Regions from separate parts of the Exiguobacterium sp. SH31 genome, predicted to be linked through region 3. Evidence: riboswitches for the same ligand, from Rfam matches in the RefSeq annotation. Region 3 holds a riboswitch; each other region holds the start of a gene.
The links. Region 3 has a riboswitch for S-adenosylmethionine ahead of metK (methionine adenosyltransferase). Riboswitches for the same ligand answer to the same signal wherever they lie in the genome.

Region 1: linked by a shared signal. The riboswitch ahead of mtnK (S-methyl-5-thioribose kinase) and the one ahead of metK (methionine adenosyltransferase) in region 3 are both predicted to bind S-adenosylmethionine.
Region 2: linked by a shared signal. The riboswitch ahead of msrA (peptide-methionine (S)-S-oxide reductase MsrA) and the one ahead of metK (methionine adenosyltransferase) in region 3 are both predicted to bind S-adenosylmethionine.
Region 4: linked by a shared signal. The riboswitch ahead of A6395_RS01250 (aminotransferase class I/II-fold pyridoxal phosphate-dependent enzyme) and the one ahead of metK (methionine adenosyltransferase) in region 3 are both predicted to bind S-adenosylmethionine.

Annotation. Positions count from the first base shown of each region.
Region 1 is NZ_LYTG01000041.1:50,243-53,357, forward strand. It holds gene mtnA (S-methyl-5-thioribose-1-phosphate isomerase) at 1-678, opposite strand, end outside; gene mtnK (S-methyl-5-thioribose kinase) at 675-1,829, opposite strand; SAM riboswitch class I at 1,911-2,013, opposite strand; SAM riboswitch class I at 2,219-2,321, shown strand; gene A6395_RS06805 (2,3-diketo-5-methylthiopentyl-1-phosphate enolase) at 2,393-3,115, shown strand, end outside.
Region 2 is NZ_LYTG01000010.1:2,999-6,113, forward strand. It holds gene A6395_RS01500 (amidase family protein) at 1-1,095, opposite strand, end outside; gene A6395_RS16060 (hypothetical protein) at 1,216-1,377, shown strand; SAM riboswitch class I at 1,422-1,521, shown strand; gene msrA (peptide-methionine (S)-S-oxide reductase MsrA) at 1,585-2,109, shown strand; gene A6395_RS01510 (hypothetical protein) at 2,557-3,115, shown strand, end outside.
Region 3 is NZ_LYTG01000023.1:51,188-54,302, forward strand. It holds partial or broken gene A6395_RS15660 (IS1182 family transposase) at 1-76, shown strand, start outside; gene metK (methionine adenosyltransferase) at 235-1,443, opposite strand; SAM riboswitch class I at 1,575-1,694, opposite strand; gene pckA (phosphoenolpyruvate carboxykinase (ATP)) at 2,012-3,115, shown strand, end outside.
Region 4 is NZ_LYTG01000007.1:12,629-15,743, reverse strand. It holds gene A6395_RS01255 (AI-2E family transporter) at 96-1,196, opposite strand; SAM riboswitch class I at 1,374-1,474, shown strand; gene A6395_RS01250 (aminotransferase class I/II-fold pyridoxal phosphate-dependent enzyme) at 1,551-2,726, shown strand; gene A6395_RS01245 (iron-containing alcohol dehydrogenase family protein) at 2,723-3,115, shown strand, end outside.

The DNA.
Region 1 (3,115 bases), on a different contig from region 3:
GACCCCTTTCGCCTGAATCGTCCAAGCGGCCATATTGTCGGTGATGAGCGTGACATCGATGTCGGCCTGGTCGAGCTCCCAGACGGTCAGGCGTGCCCCTTGGAGGAGCGGCCGCGTCTCACAAGCGAAGACGTTAAACGCGATACCTCGCTCTTTCCCGACGTAAAACGGAGCGAGCGCAGTCCCGTAACGCGACGTCGCGATCGCCCCGGCGTTACAGATTGTTAAGACGTTCCCCCCTGCTGGCAGCACCGTGAGCGCATGCTCCCCGATGGCCCGATACGTGTCGACGTCTCGCTCGAACAGCGCGATGGCCCGATGTTTGATGTCGGTCGCGATCCTTTCAAAGTCGACGCCGACGTTCAGCCCGAGAAGTGACTCGATCACGTTTTGCAGATTGACCGCCGTCGGTCGCGTCGCGATCAATCGACGGCCGACGAGGTCGAGCCGGCGTGTGAAGTCCGGGTCATCCTGGAGGCGGACCGCTTCTTTCGCGAGCACGAATGCGCCGAAATAGGCGATGGCCGGCGCGCCTCGGACTTGTAACGTCTCGATGGCGTGCTCCGCCTGTTCGAGCGTCGCGATCGTCACGTACCGCTCCTCATGCGGCAGTAACGTTTGGTCTAAAATGACGAGCTCGTCCCGGGACGGTTCGAAGCGAATGTTTTGGACTGTCATACGCGTACCCCCGCTAACAGCGTCACTAATTCATCGATTGTCCGGACATCGTGGCGCTGTTTAATGAGCGTCGTGCCGAGCGTGAGCGCTTCCCGTTTCCGCTCGAGCCGGACCGTTTCCGGTAACGTCTCGAGGTCATTGACTCCGGCGAGACCGATGGTGCGGCGAATCAGTTCGCATCCGGCGTAGCCAATCGTGTCACTAAAGATGGTTTGAAGTAGTTCATCGACGAACCCGTCCGTGTTGAACGGTTCGACCGCCGTCTCAAACTTCGTCCGGAACGTCTTCTCAAACGTCTCCCATACCGTCAATACGTCGGTGAACCGCTCGAACCGTTTGAGTGGGTCATGGAACGTCGATAGCGTCAAATGGGCGACGATTTGCCCGATGTCAAAGCCGAACGGTCCGTAAAAAGCGAACTCTGGATCGATGACTTTCGTCTCTTGTTGCGTCGCGAAGATGCTGCCTGTATGTAAGTCCCCGTGCAAGAGCGCGTCGTGTTTCGTGACGAAACCGACTTTCAGTTTCGTGACCTCCACTTTCAATTTCTGGTCACGCCAAAGCGCTTCGACGTCCTGACGGAGCGCGGTTTCGATGTTGTTCGATTCGGCATCTTTGTACGGATCGATGAAGATCAGTTTTTCAGTGATGTCGCACAGTTCCGGGTTGTAATAATCCCGTTCTTTCCGCTTCTTCTCAATCGGGCCGGCCGCATAGTCTGACGTCTCAAACAACGTCTGTCCTAAAAACTCACCGATGTGACGGGCGAGTTCAGGATACGTTTTCCCTTCCAAATAGCCCGTCCGGACGATATCAAAGTCAGACAAGTCTTCTAAAATCGTGTAGGCGAGCGTCCGGTCACTGCCGAGAACGACCGGGACGAAACGCGGGACGACACTGGCGAATTCGCGCAACGCGAGCTGCTCGATCCACGCCCGTTCAAGTGTGAGCGGCCAACTCTCGCCGACGACTTTCGCATACGGTAGCGCCTGCTTGACGATGAGGCTCGTTTCGCCTTGACGGATGCGGAAGACGAGGTTCAAGTTGCCGTCCCCGATCTCCTCACAATGCGCGATGCCCCCATCTTCGAGTAACCCTAACGTTCTGACGTGCTCGACGACTGTCTGTTCTGTAAATGGTTGATAAGCCATGTCTGTTTCCCCTTTCGGTATATTCCCCACAAAAAAAGCCCCTTTCTCCGCGAGAAAGAGGCACAGCCGTAACGGTTGTTCCTCTCATCTGTCAGACGTATGTCTGGTGGATGTAGCACCGTGCCTACTGGTCGGTTGCTGCGGCGTCATCGGGCCAATTCCCTCTGCCAACTCGCGATAAGAGTGTCGTATTCGATTGTGTGAACTTGTTGTGATGAATATTACGGACTCGACCCCACCTTTGTCAACGGCAATTTGCTGGAGCAACGGTCACTTTTTTTATGCATATATGGTAACAACGAACTCAAACTTTTTTTCTCAAAAAAAGGAATTGACGAACCGGATATTGTGTGACAAAATTCAATTAAATTTCACAACTTCAAAATACATTCTTATCAAGAGCAGACGGAGGGGACAAGCCCGATGATGTCGCAGCAACCGACCCGATTGGGCACGGTGCTAATTCTTGCAGCGTAAGCTGAGAGATAAGAGTTCATTTTTTTATGATGACCTCTTGCCTCGGCATGGGGTCATTTTTTGTTTGACCGGAAGGAGGAACGAACATGAGTATTACTGCCACATATGAAATCAGCCGGACGGACCGCGTCGCGACTGTCGCCGAGAAAATCGCCCTCGAACTGACTGTCGGCACGTGGACGGAACTGCCTCACCTAGAGCAAGAACAATTAAAGGCGTATCGGGGCGAGGTCGTCTCAACGACGCATACGGAAACGACGAGCCGCTTCACAATCCGTTATCCGCTCCATAACGTCACGCCCGACTTCTCATCCATCTTGACGACGACGTTCGGGAAATTATCGCTCGATGACTCGGTACGCTTGATCGACTTAACGTTACCCGAAACGCTTGCATCTGAATTCCCTGGAGCAAAGTTCGGTGTTCAAGGCGTTCGTGAGTTGCTCGACGTACATGATCGCCCGCTCGTCATGAGCATCTTTAAAGGGATCATCGGCCGTGATTTACGCTTCTTAGAACAGCAACTTCGAGACCAGCTCGCCGGCGGCATCGACATCGTCAAAGATGATGAAATCCTATACGACAACCCGCTCACTCCGTCGCTTGAACGAGCTAAAATCGGAGCGGCCGTCATCCAAGAACAGTTCGAAACGACCGGGAAACGTTCGCTCTATGCCATCACGCTCAGCGGCCCGGTGTTCGGGCTGCGTGACCAAGCGCTCCGCTTGATCGAGGCGGGCGCGACGGCACTGTTGTTCAACGTCTATACATACGGGCTCGACACACTCCGCGAACTCGCAAGCGATCCA
Region 2 (3,115 bases), on a different contig from region 3:
CCCTGATAACTGATTCGCTTTCTCGAACGTAACTTGTCCGTGCGGGATCGTTTCCGGGTGAAGCTTGTTCCAGTCCATCAAGTCCTTGAGCGTTTCATACGGGAGCGCTGTCGTCGCCAAATACGCCTCGATCCCGAGCTTGAACTCATGGTAGAGGACGTCGCCTTGGTCAAGTCCGTCGTTTGACGGCAGGTCGACTTCGACGAGCTCGACCCCGCTCGCTTTGAGTAACGCCAGCGCCGCTTGATAGAGCGTCTGTTCTTCATCCGACAGTTCAGCCTTCACGAAACCGACACGCATGCCGACGGCTTGACGTTCGTCGAGACACGTCCGGTACGGTGGACCGGCCGGTAGATGTGTCGTCGCCGGGTCCGAATCGTCTTCCCCGCACATCGCTTCTAGTGCGAGCACCGCGTCGCGGAGCGTCCGCGCCATCGGACCGGCCGTATCTTGCGACCGCGAAATCGGGATGATCCCACTCCGGCTGATAAGCCCGACCGTCGGTTTGATACCGACGATGCCGTTATGGACGCTCGGGTGGATGATCGACCCGCTCGTCTCGCTGCCGACGGCGAGCACCGTCAAGTTCGCCGCAACGGCCGCCGCCGAGCCAGAGCTCGAACCGCCGACGTCGAGATTGTCACCATACGGATTGAGCGTCTGTCCACCGACCCCGCTCCATCCGTTCGGCATGTCCTCCGTCAAAAAATTGGCCCATTCCGATAAATTGGCTTTGCCGAGAAGGACCGCCCCGTGCTCACGGAGGCGACGGACGAGTTCAGCGTCACGACCCGCAAAGTGATGCTCGAGCGCCACGGCGCCGGCAGTAGTCCTCATGAGTCCCGCCGTCTCGATGTTGTCCTTGAGTAAAACGGGAATACCGAGGAGTGGCAGCCGGTCTCCGCGTCGGTAGGCACGGTCCGCCGCCTCAGCCTCGAACAACGCGTCCGGGTTCACTTGGATGACCGCTTTCAGTTTATCGTTCAAGCTAGCGATTCGTGTCAAATAGTAGGCCGTCACGTCCCGGGCCGTGAACGTCCCTTCTTTATAGCCGCGCTGTGCGGTCTCGATGTCTAGTTCAAATAAGTCTTGCATCTAGTTCCCTCCTTATAGGCAATGTTATTCGGTATTCGCTGAATGCATCGAATCCCCTTCTTTTTATCGCCATTGGATGTGCAACTTGATACACTAGAAGAAACGTTATTGGAGGTAGCCATGTCCCGCTCTTACATCCTTGTTTTACTGTCCGTGTTCGCCCTGTTCTTTCTACAATTGTTCGGGGATGATTTGCCGTGGGCATTCCCTGCGTCCATCGCCCTCATTATCTTGATTGTTGGTGCCACGCTATTTCAACTTCGGCGCACACCAAATCGTTGACGTTTAAACGAGACAGATGATATGATGCTGTCACCAACTACATATCGATATCTTGAGTGAACGAGAGACCTGGCTCTATGACTTCACAGCAACCTGCTTCGGCAAGGTGCTACTTCCAGCAAGGCATCGCCTTGGACGATATGACAAAACGCTCATGTCGATGACATGGGCGCTTTTTTTGGGAAATTGATCGAGGGGGACTTATGAATGGAAAAAGCAACATTTGCAGGCGGCTGTTTTTGGTGCATGGTGACACCGTTCGAGGAACAGCCAGGCATCGAAGGAATCGTATCCGGTTATACCGGGGGACATGTCGACAACCCGACGTATGAACAAGTGAAAACCGGCACGAGCGGGCATTACGAGGTCGTCGAGATCACGTTCGATCCGGCTCAGTTCGCGTATGAGCGTCTGCTCGAACTGTATTGGATTCAGACGGACCCGACCGACGACGGCGGCCAGTTCCAAGACCGCGGGCAACAATATGCGCCAGCCATCTTCTATCATACGGAAGAACAACGCGTGAAAGCAGAACAGAGCCGCGACGCGCTCGCCGCGAGCGGAAAGTTCAAACAACCGATCGTGACGAAAATCTTACCAGCCGACGTGTTTTATCCGGCCGAAGACTATCATCAGGACTACCATAAGAAGAACCCGAAACACTACAAGGAAGATCGGGCTATTTCAGGACGTGATGAATTTATTGATGTAGCGTGGGCGGAAAAAGCTTAAACAGTATAATTGAAAATGTAAAGACGCGGCCAGTTTGATATGGTCGCGTCTTTACATTTATTCCAGCTTTAACAAGTGATAATGAATTACTTGATCTTGATTCGGAACTTTATCTAGAAGAAAATGAGTTTGGTATTTCATCGAGAAACTCTAATCTTCCGCGGGGCATAAGAAAATCACTTATTCAAAGAATTACAGAAGAATTGTTTCATAACCTCTCTTGCTCAAGTTATAATAACGAACGCATCTGATATTAACAACCAAATTAGACGACCAGTTAAAGCTGGTAACAAATATAGTCGTGTCACTTATACAACCCGAATTAATGGTATGGAATATAAGGTCGGAATACGCTTTTATCGTGATAAATCGAAGAATCCAAGGGTTGATCAATTCTTCCCGACAGAACAGTATTGGTATTTAAAATAATATTATTTGGGAGGATTTATGTACGGTCTAATCGTTACTTTTGCAGAAATCCGGTTCTCAGCTTATGGATCTACTGATGAGTTCTTAATTAGTGAAGCAGCAAAGCAATTGGGCTTATCCGTAAATGACTTTATTGAGGATACCTCAATCGTTGGTAAATTACATTATATTGTGCATTACGATAATGGATCAGAACAACGAGTCACGCTACCAAAAGATGAAGTACACTGGGAATGGGGATACGTCTTCGAAAATTTCATTTATACATGGAAGATGATTTATGAGTGGTTATACAAAAAAGAAATTGGAGACGGCACACCTTTTAAAATCTACGCTTCTTTGTACGAGGCTTATGCTGACTTACTAACACCAGAAGACTATCAAGAATTTATTGCGTTATCTGAAGAAGAAGTGATCAAATTGTATGGGTCCCCGTGGGAAATAGTAGATGATATTGCAAAAAATGAAGAACAAATGGCGTTATATTTAAACAACGACTCTGTGAATTCTAAAAAAATCATGTTGACCCAAGACATATACTTTGATCATCTTTTAGAAAAATGGATAGATATCGAAG
Region 3 (3,115 bases):
GGGGACCGAGAAGGTCCAGTGCGCCAACCTGGTGGCAGCCACCGCACAAAACATGAAGAAATTGGCCAACCTGTTGGCCGAAAAAGACCGTCTACATAGCATTTCTTCAATTTTATGCCGGGCAGAGCGCCTCGAGCTCGATGAACACAAAAAGAGACGAACCAAATCGCGATGGGCGATTTGGTTCGTCAACAGCCTGACGACCTTTCTCGCGAAAGGTCGTTTTTTTATTGCTTATGCGAAACGTTTTGCGCCTTCTTCAAGAACTGCCGCTTTGTCCGTCTGCTCCCATGGGAGTTCAACGTCTGTGCGGCCAAAGTGTCCGTAAGCTGCTGTCTGTCTGTAGATCGGGCGACGAAGGTCGAGCATCTTGATGATGCCGGCCGGACGAAGGTCGAAGTTCTCACGGATGAGTTCAACGAGTTCAGTCTCGCTCAATTTACCAGTGCCGAACGTGTCCACCGCGATTGAAACCGGGTGTGCGACACCGATCGCGTATGCAAGTTGAACTTCCGCTTTGTCAGCAAGTCCAGCTGCCACGAGGTTTTTCGCCACGTAGCGGGCCGCGTATGCTGCCGAACGGTCAACTTTGGTAGGATCTTTACCTGAGAACGCACCACCGCCGTGGCGAGCGTATCCACCGTATGTGTCGACGATGATTTTACGTCCTGTGAGACCTGCATCACCTTGTGGTCCACCGATGACGAAACGGCCAGTCGGGTTGATGAAGTATTTTGTCTCGGCGTCGATGAGTTCAGCCGGGATGACTGCTTCGATCACGTGTTCTTTAAGGTCCGCTTGGATTTGCTCGAGCGTGATGTCTTCTGCATGTTGTGTCGAGATGACGATCGTATCGATACGGACCGGGTTGTTGTCTTGGTCGTATTCGACAGTTACTTGTGTCTTACCGTCTGGACGAAGGTAAGCGAGCGTTCCGTTTTTGCGAACTTCTGCCAAGCGACGTGACAATTTGTGAGCAAGTGAGATCGGGAGCGGCATGAGTTCAGGTGTCTCGTTCGTTGCATAACCGAACATGAGGCCTTGGTCACCGGCACCGATCGCATCGATCTCTTCGTCAGTCATTTGACCTTCACGAGCTTCGAGCGCTTGGTCGACACCGAGGGCGATGTCTGCCGACTGCTCGTCGATTGCTGTGAGTACAGCACAAGTCTCAGCGTCAAAACCATATTTGGCACGCGTGTAGCCGATCTCACGAACAGTTTCACGTACAACTTTCGGGATATCCACGTAAGTCGATGTCGTGATTTCACCAGCTACGAGCACGAGACCTGTCGTGACAGACGTCTCAGCCGCAACGCGGGCGTTTGGATCTTCAGCCAAAATTGCATCCAAAATCGCATCTGAGATTTGGTCACAAATTTTATCCGGATGTCCTTCAGTGACGGACTCCGAAGTGAAAAGTCGACGGTTCAAGTTTGACATTTCGAAAAACCTCCTATTAATAAGGGTGATGTGTGGACGGTACTCGTTCCCCTTACGCGTTGCTTTGGGACGGTAATGAAAAAAACCTTTCGCCACGTTCAATGGGAAAGGTTGAATCGTTCTTCCTTACCCTCTTATCGTTCGAAGCTGTCGCTTCGCTTCAGGATAGCACCTTTTCCGAAAAAGACTACAGGATCGGACGGTTGCTGGGCTTCGTAGGGCCTTGTTCCCTCCACCGCTCAGAATAAGAGTATCCGTTACGAACACCATCATATAAATGCCATACCGTTCTGTCAAGCGTATCTGCTTAATTTGTAAATTTCTTCGTAATCACGGAAATCATTTATGTTTGTGAAATATCAAACATTTTTTTGACGGTTTCCGTTTTTTCACTCCCCGCTTATACAGAATATGTTAGAATGTCCTTGTAAGAAAGCGCTTACTTTAAAGGGTAAAGAAATGCTTGTTTTTGATTAGTGTGTCACATATAATAAAAATGTCATACTAATTAAACGCGGAAGTATGCGGATTTCATCCACATCTATTTAGGGGAAAGGTGGGATTCAGGATGGCGACTACGCTCCTGAAAATCGAAGAATTAATTAAGGGTGCCGATGTATTACGGAACTTAACCGTTCCAGAATTGGTGGAAGAAGCCATTCGTAACGGTGAAGGCGTACTGACGAAAGACGGGGCTTTATCGGTCAGTACAGGGAAATTCACAGGGCGGTCACCGAAAGACAAATTCGTCGTCCAAGATGAAGTCAGCAACTCGTTAGTAGATTGGGGTCCGGTCAATCAGCCGATCGCAGAAGAAAAATTTACCGCTCTTCTCGACAAAGTCCTCACCCATCTCGAGACGAAACAGAAGCTGTATTATCTCGAAGCTTCGGCTGGAGCAGATGAGCACTACACGTTACCGGTACGCGCCATCACCGAGTACGCATGGCACAGCTTGTTCGCGAAGCAGTTGTTCTTGCGTGAGTGGCCGACAGCCGGTGCGTTTGACCCGTTCACGGTCATTTATGCGCCGAGCTACAAAGCCGACCCAACAGTTGACGGGACGAACTCAGAGACGTTTATCCTCGTTTCGTTCGCCAAGCGTACCATTCTGATCGGGGGAACAGAATACGGCGGCGAAATCAAAAAATCAATCTTCTCGGTCATGAACTTCCTATTACCTGAACAGCACGTCTTGTCGATGCATTGCTCGGCTAACGTCTCGGACGCCGGGGAGACGGCGCTCTTTTTCGGACTATCGGGAACGGGCAAGACAACGCTTTCGGCCGATACGGAACGTCATCTCATCGGTGACGATGAACACGGTTGGTCACCAGACGGCATCTTCAACATCGAAGGCGGTTGCTACGCCAAGACAATCAACTTATCGCGTGAGAACGAGCCGCAAATTTATGACGCCATCCGTTTCGGCTCGTTGATTGAAAACGTCGTCTTGAACGAAGACCGCTCAGCAGACTACAAAAACATCTCGCTCACCGAGAACACGCGAGCAGCTTACCCGATTCAATTTATCGATAACGCGATGCTCCCTTCACGGGCCGGCCACCCGAACACGATCGTCTTCTTGACGGCCGATGCTTACGGGGTGCTCCCGCCGATCAGCAAGTTGACGAAAGAGCAAGCGATGTATCACTTCCTATCAGGCTACACG
Region 4 (3,115 bases), on a different contig from region 3:
ATGACTGACATGGCGGGTCCTCCTTTCTGTAAGTTTACTCTTCTTTTCAACTGTATGACAGATTATTGAAATGTGTCAACATATTTTGACTTGCGTCATAACAGTTCATTTAAATTCTTTCGGGTGAGCCGATAATCGATCAACCGGGACAAGACGACTTGAATCATCGCGGTCACGGGTACGCTGATGAACATCCCGACGAGGCCGAACAGGCTCCCCCCGATGATGATCGATGTGATGACCCAGAACGGGGTGATCCCGACGCTGTCGCCGAGAATTTTCGGCCCGAGCCAAAGTCCGTCGAACTGTTGCAGCAAGAAAATGAACAACAAGACGAGCAGGGCCGTGAACGGGTCGTAGAAGTAGGTGATGATGAACGCCGGGATCATCCCTAAGAGCGGTCCGACGTATGGGATGAAGTTCAGCACCCCGATGATGACACCGAGCAAGAGCGCGTAAGGTGCACCGATGATCAAGAGCCCGATGACAGCCATCACGCCGATGATGAGACAGTCGAGCGACTTTCCGATGATGTAGCGTTTAAAGATATAGTCCATCTCTTGGAAGATGTCGATCGTCGTCTTCGCCGAAGCGACCGGGAACATCGCATACAGCAGACGCTTGAACATCCGGGCGAACACTTCCTTGTCTTTCAACAAGTAGATCGAGATGACGATCCCGATCAGCAAGTTGATCAACGTCATCGTGAAGCTCGATACGTAACCGACCGAAGACACGACGGCCGTCTCGACCCATCCGGAATACCGTTCCTCGAACCGATTGAAGTCGATGGCCTGGGCAATCGTCGCATTATACTCCTCGACATACGTTTTCAGCTGCCCGAGAAAGCCGTCGATTTGGCGAATGTAAAACGGGAGCTCCTCGATGAGAGAGGCGACACTCGAATAGATGCGTGGGAACAGCGTCACCGCTGACACGACGAGGATCCCAATGAACGTGACGTAGACGATCAACAAGCCTTGATAACGCTTCAAGTGGAACCGCTCTTCTATATAGGATAGGACGGTGTTGAGGAGCAGCGCGATGGCAATCCCCATTATGATCGGCGTCAACAGCTGAAACGCATACTGCAGGACCCGAGAAATCGTGTCCGGCTCGCTGATGACTTTCCATAGGACGAGCAGGATCAGTCCGATCACGCTCAACTTCCATATTAACTGACGGTTTAGTTCCAATGGTCTATCCCCTCATGCTGTAAATTTTGCAGAATAACGTTCACCTTTTACTATGAACGTTTTTTTACCGGGATTCAATAGCGGTAAGGAATTTTTGAAATAAGGATTGACAAGGTTGGTAACGTTTGGTTTACTAAATGACATATTACAGAAATTATCAATTGCATATAAAAACACTTTCTATCAAGAGAAGCGGAGGGACTGGCCCGATGAAGCTTCAGCAACAGATTGTTTCAATACTGTGCTAATTCCAGCAAGGTGACCTTGAGAGATGGAAAGGTGGTTGTTTGAATACGTCCGTATCTCGACACCCCTTTCCTCGGAAAGGGGTGTTTTTGCATAGGAGGACTATTCATGACAGACAGACGCTCGAAGTTACTTAAAACGTTACCACCCCAGCATTTCGTCGGACTCGCCGCCGAAGTCGCCGCACTCGAGCGTTCAGGCCGCGACGTCATCCGGCTCGGCCAAGGGACGCCCGACTTGCCGACACCGGCCTCGATCTGCGAGGCGCTGCAGACGGCCCTGCTCGACCCGGCGACGCACCAATACGGACCGTTCCGGGGACAGACGCGCCTGAAGCAAGCGGTCGCGACATTCTACCAGACCGAATACGGCGTCGCGCTCGATGCCGAGACCGAAGTGGCCATCTTGATCGGCAGCAAGTCGGGACTCATCACGCTCCCGCAATGTGTTCTCGAACCAGGTGACGGCATGTTGCTACCGAACCCGGGCTATCCGGACTACATCTCGGGGGCACGTCTCGCCGGAGCGGTCGTCCACGACCTCGTCCTCCGGGAAGAGAACGGCTATCTTCCTGATTACGAGACGCTCGATCCGCAGGGGGCGCGACTCATGTATTTGAACTACCCGAGCAATCCGACCGGCGCCGTCGCGTCGCCCGCGTTCTTTGACGACACGGTCCGGTTCGCGAATAAGCATGACCTCATGGTCGTCCACGACTTCGCCTACGGCAGCATCGGTTTCGACGGTCACGTCCCGCCGAGCTTCCTGCAGGCGCCGGGTGCGAAAGACATCGGCATCGAGGTGTATACGATGTCGAAGGCGTTCAACATGTCCGGCTGGCGGGTCGCTTTCGCCGTCGGCAACCGCGACATCATCGAGGCGATCAACACGTACCAGGACCACGTCCATGTGAGCGTGTTCTCGGCCATCCAAGAGGCGGCCATCGCCGCGCTCGAGTCACCGCGTTCGCTCCGGGACGACTTGTCACGGTTGTATGAGGCCCGCCGCGACCGGCTCGTCGACGGGTTACGTCAGGCCGGATGGGACATCACGGCCCCGAGTGGCTCGTTCTTCGTCTGGGCGAAAGTGCCGGACGGGGACGCCAAATCGTTCTCCCATAAGCTGCTCCACGAGGCAGGGGTCGCCGTGACGCCGGGCTATTTCTTCGGCTCAGAAGGCGAGCGGTACGTCCGGTTCGGGCTCGTCTCCGCCGAGCCGAAGATCGACGAGGCCGTCGAGCGGATCGAGAAACTGTTTGCGACGTATGAAGAGGTCCGGGCATGATCCGCCAAGCCGTGCTCGAGTACGACCATGCGGATGACGCGCTCGAGCGGCTCGATGAATTGATCGATGGCCGTCGTGCTCACGTGCTGCGCGGACAGAACGGTTTTGACGTCGTCAAGCGCGTCCTGCCAGCGATCACTGCCTATCCGACATCGCTGTTCGGCGGCGAATGCACGGACGCTGAGGTCGAACGGCTCCGTTTGAAAAATGTGGACGTCCTCATTGCCATCGGTGGGGGTAAGCTCGTCGACACGGCGAAACTCGTCGCTTACCGGCAAGGTGTCCCGCTGATCGTCATCCCGACGCTCGCCTCGAACTGTGCCGCCTTCACGCCGCTCAGCGTCATCTATGACGAGCAAGGGGCATACGTCCGCTACGACGTGTTCCGC